One region of the Veillonella sp. LMAG:90 genome, then DNA from elsewhere that is predicted to be linked to it. Evidence: riboswitches for the same ligand, from Rfam matches in the RefSeq annotation. Region 1 holds a riboswitch; each other region holds the start of a gene.

Region 1 (2,210 bases):
CTGTAAATGCTTAATCTGCCGAATTAAAGCAGCCACTCCGATTCTCGGATTTACACTAGTTGTCGCTTTAACAATATTCGCCAATCTAGTATATTTCTTAGCAGCATATAAATCTTTGTTTTGATAATCACCATTATACGCCACAATATGCGGCAATAAAATAGCATTGATTCGTCCATGCGGTACATGGAATCTACCGCCGATAGCGTGTGCCATACCGTGATTTAATCCCAAGTTCGTCAAATTAAATGCCATACCGGCCATACAGGAAGCCACATGCATCTGTTCTCTGGCATAACTATTCGTACCGTTCGAAAATGCTTCCGGCAAATATTCAAACACTAATTGAATTGCATATTCAACTAATACTTTTGCCATAACATTTTCATTCAATGATACATAGGATTCAATTAAATGAACTAAAACGTCCATGCCTGTATCAGCCGTAATACTAGGCGGTACACTCATTACTAAGCGAGTATCTAAAATTGCAATATTAGGTTGTATTTCATCGGTAACAATCGGATATTTTGTTCCTGTTTCCAGCATTGTGATTACTGAAAAATTTGTTACTTCTGAACCGGTACCACTTGTGGTCGGTACAGCAATAAACATTAAATCTTTATTGGCTTTAACGCGATTGCCGAAATACAACATAGCTTTCCCCGCATCAATAGCAGATCCACCACCTACTGAAATAATTGCATCAGCATTTGATTCTACTAAGTGACTTACACCGGCAGCGACTACTTCAGTCGGCGGATCCGGAACAATATCACTAAAAATCTCTACTTCAGCAAAGTCTAAGTTCTCCGTTACATGTGAAATCATTCCAGACTGAACCATAAATGGATCCGTCACTATGAAAACCTTTTTTACAGGGAGATCACGAAGACCTTGCAACGCATCTTCCCCTACCCATAGTGTCGTAGGAAATTTAATTTTCTGCATACATGCTCTCCTGCTTAACAAATAAAAAAAGAAGCCCTCACGGAATACACCCTCCGTTTAAGCTTCATTGCAAACCATGCACGCCATTGTACACGAAAATCTTATAACAATAATTTATACTTAACCAAAAAAAATGTCAATAAAAATTACGTATTTCAATTATGCATAATCTATATACTATTTCAAATTTTCTCCGATTTATACCTAAATTAGCAGTTATTTTAACTTGTTCTCGCTTTGACTATGATATAACACCCGATGACAAAAGGGTTCTTTACACTTATAACAAAAGGGCATGGAGTACTAACTCCATGCCCTTTTCCTATTTTTGAACTAATGTCACACTCCACTGTGCTGTGCTCTCTCATCATTGAACGACTAACATTAGTCCATCAATAGACGCACGTCTCTGTGCAAGACAGATTAATACATGCCGGTTTATTTTCTGCATTAATTCCAGTGAAGTACTACAATGCCACAAAAACAACATCCTGTCTTACCTTGAAACAGCATGTGTAATGAAATCCGCGAAAGACCTGACTTAGGCAAAAGCCATCACAGTGGCGGGACCGTGTTAGATTCTCACTAACTTCCATCGTCAGATTTCATATTTCTATTAATCTAAAAGTAATAATAACATATCTTAATCAATTCTGCAAGAACAGGATAATCCCAATAATTATTTTATATTTTTGGTCTTAGCATTATGAAATACTTCAGCACTTCTGGTATAAAATATATCTTCCATACCTTGTTTAGTGTTTAAGTATCTTGCTAAAGCATAAAAATAGTCTGATAATCGATTAACAAACATAACCAACTCTCCCGGTATTTTCGCGGTCATCTGTAATCGAACTATTCGTCGTTCGGCCCGTCTTGCAATCGTCCGTGCCATGTGAATCATACTGGCCTCACGAGTTCCACCGGGCAAAATAAAACGATTAATCTCCGGTGATTTAGCCGTATACTCATCAATTCGGGCTTCCAACCATGATATAGCATCAACAGGTAAAGTTATTTCTCGATTTAACGACTCCGGAGTTGCTAAATCAGTACCTACATCAAATAAGAAATGCTGTAAATGTTGTAATTCATTTTTTTCCTCGAATAAAGACGAATCAAATTGCGATATAGCATAACCAATCCACGAATTTAATTCATCAATAGTACCATAGGTATCTACTCGATCTGAATCTTTTGATACTGCAATACCGCCCACTAAACGGGTCATCCCCTTATCGCCGGTTTTAGTGTAAATT
Region 2 (2,210 bases), 1.0 Mb from region 1:
TCCGTATGATAAGAGGCACCGGCATTAATGGTATGCTTTCCTATATCTCGCCATGTTTTTTCAACTTCGTACGTAAATTTCTTCCCTGGATGGAGAGAATAATCACCGGCCCCGGTCCAATCAACATTTTTATAGGAACTAGGTACAGTAGGTGATGTAAAACCATCAACCTTATCATGCGTATAACTTGCACGCGCCAAGAAATCATTTGCCGTATCACGATATGTCAAAATATGGGTATCACGTTTATTTTCATTATCATAGCCTAAGAAATTTTTAGGAGATAAAGAAATAATTTTATTTGTTCCGACCTGAACATTGCCAGACCATACAGGGTTTCCTTTAGTATCATGTACATAAGTAAATGGATTACTATAAGAGGATTCACTATTAATTCGATTATAGCTATAAACTAAAGATTTAGATTCATCAAAATTGTACCCAATTTTAAAGCCGTAATTTTCATGTTCCCATTCTTTCTCACCACGACCACCGTATATATAAGTACCATTACTTAACTGTGGTAAATCGGCACTAATAGATGCTGTACCTTTTTTTGGTGCAAGCGATCGATAAAATCCTTTATAGCCATCAGAGGAGCGTTTTTCATAAGTAACCCCTAAACTCCATTTGTCTGATAAACGAGAATTAACCGACACGGCTTTTTTCCAAGTATTATAGCTACCATAGGATACATCTGCCACTACAGAAGTTCCATATTCCGGTGCACCTTTAGTCGTAATATTAATAACACCGGCAACCGCATGACCACCGTATAAAGAGGATGCGCCACCGCGCAATACTTCAATACGTTCAATATTCGAAATTGGAATCATATTAAAATTTACAGTTCCGTTATAAGTATTATTTTGTTGAACTCCATCAACTAATACCAAAATATCTGTAGAACTCATACCACGCATAGTCAAACTGCCTTGCGCACTTTGGTCAATAAAAATACCCGGCAAAAACTGTAAAGCTTCTTGAACCGACGAAATATTCTTGTCAGCTATATCTTTTGAGGTAATAACGCTTACACTGGCCGGCACATTAGCAATAGTTTGCTCCGTTTTTGTCGCAGTTACGACCACTGTCCCTAAGTCATAATCAGTAACCACATCTTCGGCCTGTACACCAACACAGCTCAAAATACTACCACAGCATGCCAATACTGCCGCTCGTACTAACAATCCCTGACCTTTCATAATACCCTCCTAATAAAATTACCCTAAATTACTTCTGTCCAAGAAAATGGGGGCAGATCATAATCAGTTAATAGATTTATTTTTTTTACTATTCCTCTTCTTTTAACACTACCTCACCTAATGCTAACTCAAGGTTCTTAGTAATCCCTTCATAATCCATTAACTTATAAAAAAACATATCTACTTCAATCTTGAAATAGATATGCTACATGACCTTTGCCATAATCGCCTCTCTATCGCTCGTAGATTAAAACGGAGATTATAAATAGGCAGGTCTCCTGGCTTAGATTCATAGCGCCTCTCGCCTTCCCGGAATATCCAGTGGCAACATGAGATTAGCTCCTCTTACAGTGACGGGATCGCATCGGCTTATACCGATTTCTCTATTAAGTCTAAATCGACACCTATAAATATGTATAAAATTTCTTCATGTACATTATATATTTACTTTTCCACCTTGTCAATCTTAATTCAAAACAAATATTAATCATGCTATACCCTCTATTGTATACTAAAACTCCTTTATTTCATAGGGTTTTATGGCTTATCATCGTTAATTTTTATATTTAAACATATTATTCTAAACAGTATTTTTATACAAAAAACCTTAAAACAAAAGATTTTTTACTTTAAGGTTTCATCTTATAGTTAAACTCTATTTATTTTTTTAATAATATTTTTAATCAAAATAACTATACTCTAATATAATAATTTACTGCAAATACTCAACTAAAAATCTTCAAAAGCCGCTAACAATTCTTTCGTGTATTTTTCTTTAGGATGCCGATAAAGTAATTCTGTCGGTTGTAATTCAATCAACCGGCCTTCGCGCATAATTCCGATACGATTACAAATTACGCGTAACAAATCTAAATCATGCGAGATAAACAGACAAGCTAAAGATCGTTCCTTTTGAATATCTTTTAAAATAGAAATAATCTGTGCTTGCACCGATACGTCAAGCATCGATGTCGGTTCATCCAATAAAAGAATCTTCGGATTTAA
Region 3 (2,210 bases), 390 kb from region 1:
GCGTATGGCACTTTTATAGATCCAAATATAGCAATTAAAAGAGGCTGTAAGTAAAATGTGATATGCTCTACATTTTATTACAGCCTCCTTATGTATAGAACGCTTTTGGTTGGTCAAAACGTCTTAGCTTGTAAGTGCGTTTTGGCAATAATATGAACCCTTACAGTGTTATATCTTATTTAGCGTCGTTTTGAAGAGCTTGCCAAGCTTCATCGGCATGAGCGGCAAAGAGGTCACGGATTTTCTGGTTTTCACCAAGACCATGGATGTAAGTGTCTACTTTGAAGCCGTCAGCCAACAAGATGGATTTATGGGAATCAGGTTCGTCACCGGACATATCGTTGTTGGCATGGTCGCCGGCTACCATCATGAATGGCATAAGGGTTACATGTTCGATGCCTTTTGCTTTCAATTGAGGAACGATGTCTTCAAGGCTTGGCCATCCTTCTACGGTGTAGATGTAAGTGTTGTGAAGACCGGCCGATTCCAAACGATCTTGGATTACGGAATAGTAAGCGTTGGAAGGATCCGGAGTGCCGTGAGCCATGATAAGTACAGCATCTTTAGGACCTACTTTAGGGAACTGAGTTGCTACAGCTTGTACAGTTTTAGCAATATCGTCAGTTTGACCTTCTTGGCCCATCCAGTACATGAGAGGTGTACCAAATGTCATTTTTTTGAAGTTATGTTTGTACTGATTGTAAACAGCTGTTTTATAGTTGTATTCGATACCAGGGATTACGTCGAGAGTTGCCAAAGCAACGCGAGTGTAACCTTCAGCTTTTAATTGATCGAGTGCTTCTTCAGGCGTAGGGTAGGTGATACCTTCTTTAGCTTTGATACGATCGATAATGATGTGGGAAGTGAAAGCTGTAACTACTTTTACGCCCGGATGTTGTTCTTTAATTTCGTTGATAGTCGCATCGATTGTTTTAGCACGAGTATCAGTGAATGTAGTACCAAAGCTCATTACTACGATAGCATCTTTGTTAGGTGCTTTAGCCAATACAGGATCGGTTGTGTTGTAAGTGCGAACACCGATTTCAGTTGCTTCCAATAATGCAGGGGTAGCAGTTGTTACTTCGTCACTTAATTGGTAAGCAGCGTTTACGTCTGTAGCAAGGAATCCGAAGCCTGTTAAAGCGGCCACTGCTAATGTTGTAGCTAACGTTTTTTTGAAAAAATGTTTACTCATTTCATTCACTCCTCGTGATAAAAAGAAGATAAAAATAAAAACTAAAAATAGAATAAAATAAAATACAAAAACCTCTGCCCACAGGGCAGAGGTAGTATTAATAATCACTAGTTATGCTAAGCACCTGACGTATATTAGTTCATATCAAACTTAATTAAGTCGTTTATGAATTAAAAAAATAATTCCCGGTCAGTGTATAGTACAGGTAGTGACATTGATTAACCTCGCCATCCTTCGTGGGTTATCGGCAATCCATCAAGGCAGGTCTTCTGGCTCAAGTTCAACGCAACAATCACCTTCCCAGAAACTTCCAGTGGTATTTTGATTGTGCTCCCTCTTACAGCGGCGGGACCGCGGCAGCTTCTACTGCTCTTCTCTATTAAGTCGGGCACCTTGAAGGTCGTATTCATTTGATAATCATCATAGCAGAATAAATGTCCACTGTCAATGCAATACCGGGTAGGGTATACTCACTGTGAATGGAAATTACCCGGGTCATATAACTCCTAGGAATAAGGGACTTATTTATGAGTAATAACTTTTGGTTATTTGTGATACACTTTTTTGATTACACATAGGCAAAGGAGTCAAAGTTTGGTACTATGAATAGAGAATGGTGTTCATCATAGGGCAATGTGCTTTATGATAAATAGCTATATATTAACAAAGGAGGTCCATCGTATGGATCAATTTACAAATGGTGCCGGTCCTAATGAACTATCGGAATCGGTATATGAAGTGGCATTTACGCCTGTATTGGAACGTGAAGAGTATCAAGGTGAACCTTTACATTCCAAATTATTAGCTCTTAAAAGCGCCATGGGCGAAGAGGATTTTAACGAATATATTAACAGCTTATTGCGCATTACCTATAATTGCAAACAATTGTGGTTAATTACTAAAAGCGAACGTAAACGTACGTTAATTGAAGGCAAATTTTTACCTATGATTGCTGAGATTTTTGAAGTAGCAGCACCGCGCGTGTTCTCGCAACCATAATTATTATCAATTATAG
Region 4 (2,210 bases), 1.9 Mb from region 1:
TACTAAATATTTTTAAGATTTTTAATTAAACACATTATTCCTTCAAGCGTGGACAACACATGCTTTTACCTCATGTATCACCTTTAACTGCATATAGTAGTATATATATATTAATTGTACCTCTTGTTGTATAAATACACTTTAAACCCACTACTTACAATTTTGTCCCACCCCATACCTTACCGATTATGCATACACCCCCTTAGCATGAGTTATAACTAACCTTTATACGTTACACATGCTTAAACTATGCATTTAAATTGACACTCCTATGTTATAACCATATAATAAAATTATAAAACAAATACAGTCCCCTATAGGCGCTTTTTAAGCTTAATAGAGAAGTCGGTGCAAATCCGACACGGTCCCGCCGCTGTGAAGTGGAGTTCCTTTTTATTATGTCACTGAACATTATGTTTGGGAAGGCAAAAGGAATGATGAAGCTGAGTCAGAAGAACTGCCTAAGGAAGCATGTCGTTATACCCGCGATAGACGGGAAGATATGGTGTGATTCTTTTCGCATACAATCTTACCGTTTTGCAGTCTTGCTGTGAAACGGTATTTTTTTCGAAACTACTTCCTATTGGAGACTGCCCGGTACATCCACTTATATGGCTCTTCGGTAGGAAGTTTTATTATTGTTATAGGAGGAAACAATATATCCCACCGCGTTATTTATGAGACACAGTAAGTAAGTCCAACTGCCGCTCGCCATCTCACAGCGCGAGGCTAAGCGACAAAACGGTTTTACCTAATCATAGACGCAACGAAGCCACATAGTGTTGTATATAGCGAATGCATCAATTTTCTTGCATTTCATATTCTATTTGCTATGTAGAAAGGATTCGTACTATGGAACATAAGCAGCAGACTCTAGCCGTTTCAAGGCAAAATGGGCACGAGGAATTGCCCGCTGTCACCTTTGACGAGTTTGAAATTCCCAGTTATGACGAATGGCAGGCCGCCGTTGAAAAACTGTTAAAAGGTAAGCCTTTCGATAAGAGTATGTTCACGAAAACTTACGAAGGTATTTTATTTCACCCAATTTATCGTTTAGAGGATCAAAAAGAATTAACCCACCCTTACACCTATCCGGGATTAGCGGATAAGCTCCGCGGCGCGCATGCCAGCGGCTATATCCACACACCTTGGTCAATCGCTCAGCGCTGTGATGCCAAAACCATCAGCGATGCCAATGCCATGGCAGCTTTCGAGCTCGATAAAGGCAGCACGGTTGTAAGCATTACTACCGACAGCTTAACACAACAAGGCATCGATCCTACCGATGGTACTGACGAAACATTCATCGATACCGGCGTTTCCTTGAGCACAGCCGAAGATGTAAAAGCTTTATTAAAAGATATTGATGTTAACAAGCATGAAATCGAATTATTCGGCGGACCATCTGCCGTTAATCTCATCAGTGCTGTATCCATCGCCTGCAAAGCAGCCGGGTTAAAATCCGCCGAATTGCACGGTGCTATTGCTGCCGACCCTATCGGTTCTTTACTCCGTTTTGGCAAAGTAAATCGTCCGCTCGACGAACTCTATGATGATATGGCTCATACGATTCACTGGGCTAAAGCACATGCACCTAATTTAAAAACAGTCCTCGTTGATGCCGATGTATATCACAACGGCGGGGCCAACGGTATTCAAGAAGCAGCCTATGCCCTTCATACCGCTTTGACTTATATGCGCGCTATGGAACGTCGCGGTATTGATGTTGATACATTCTGCCGTCACATTCGTTTCCATTTCAGCGTAGGCGCTACGTTCTTCATGGAAATCGCCAAACTCCGCAGCATTAAAATGCTATGGTCTCAATTGGTTCGTCATTGCGGCGGCGACGAAGAAGCCCAACGCATCAACTTATATGTAAGCACATCCGCTTTTTGCCAAACTGTGTATGATCCGTACGTTAACTTATTGCGTGCCGCATCACAGTCCTTCTCCGCTGTAGTAGGCGGCGTTGACGGCATGAACGTGTATCCGTTCGACCATTGTATCCGTCCGAGCGATGAATTCTCCCGCCGTATTGCCCGCAACATCCAAATCATGGAACAGCATGAATTCAACTTCATTCAACCGGTTGACCCGGCGGGCGGTAGCTGGTACCTCGAACCGTTAACGGAAGAGTTCACCGAAAAATCCTGGGCTAAATTCCAGGAATTGGAAAACATGGGTGGCATTACGGAAGCCATCAAAGC

What was found. A riboswitch is a leader RNA that binds a small molecule or an ion and turns the genes downstream of it on or off. The one in region 1 is predicted to bind cobalamin.
Region 2: linked by a shared signal. The riboswitch ahead of CCC71_RS05975 (TonB-dependent receptor) and the one ahead of CCC71_RS10510 (1-propanol dehydrogenase PduQ) in region 1 are both predicted to bind cobalamin.
Region 3: linked by a shared signal. The riboswitch ahead of CCC71_RS08750 (sirohydrochlorin cobaltochelatase) and the one ahead of CCC71_RS10510 (1-propanol dehydrogenase PduQ) in region 1 are both predicted to bind cobalamin.
Region 4: linked by a shared signal. The riboswitch ahead of CCC71_RS01890 (methylmalonyl-CoA mutase family protein) and the one ahead of CCC71_RS10510 (1-propanol dehydrogenase PduQ) in region 1 are both predicted to bind cobalamin.

The regions. Positions count from the first base shown of each region.
Region 1 is NZ_NAND01000001.1:2,362,647-2,364,856, forward strand. It holds gene CCC71_RS10510 (1-propanol dehydrogenase PduQ) at 1-951, opposite strand, end outside; adenosylcobalamin (AdoCbl) riboswitch at 1,433-1,572, opposite strand; gene CCC71_RS10515 (cob(I)yrinic acid a,c-diamide adenosyltransferase) at 1,631-2,210, opposite strand, start outside.
Region 2 is NZ_NAND01000001.1:1,357,381-1,359,590, reverse strand. It holds gene CCC71_RS05975 (TonB-dependent receptor) at 1-1,205, opposite strand, end outside; cobalamin riboswitch at 1,457-1,628, opposite strand; gene CCC71_RS05970 (ABC transporter ATP-binding protein) at 1,935-2,210, opposite strand, start outside.
Region 3 is NZ_NAND01000001.1:1,974,982-1,977,191, reverse strand. It holds gene CCC71_RS08750 (sirohydrochlorin cobaltochelatase) at 176-1,195, opposite strand; cobalamin riboswitch at 1,438-1,606, opposite strand; gene CCC71_RS08745 (hypothetical protein) at 1,877-2,194, shown strand.
Region 4 is NZ_NAND01000001.1:423,231-425,440, reverse strand. It holds cobalamin riboswitch at 302-479, shown strand; gene CCC71_RS01890 (methylmalonyl-CoA mutase family protein) at 853-2,210, shown strand, end outside.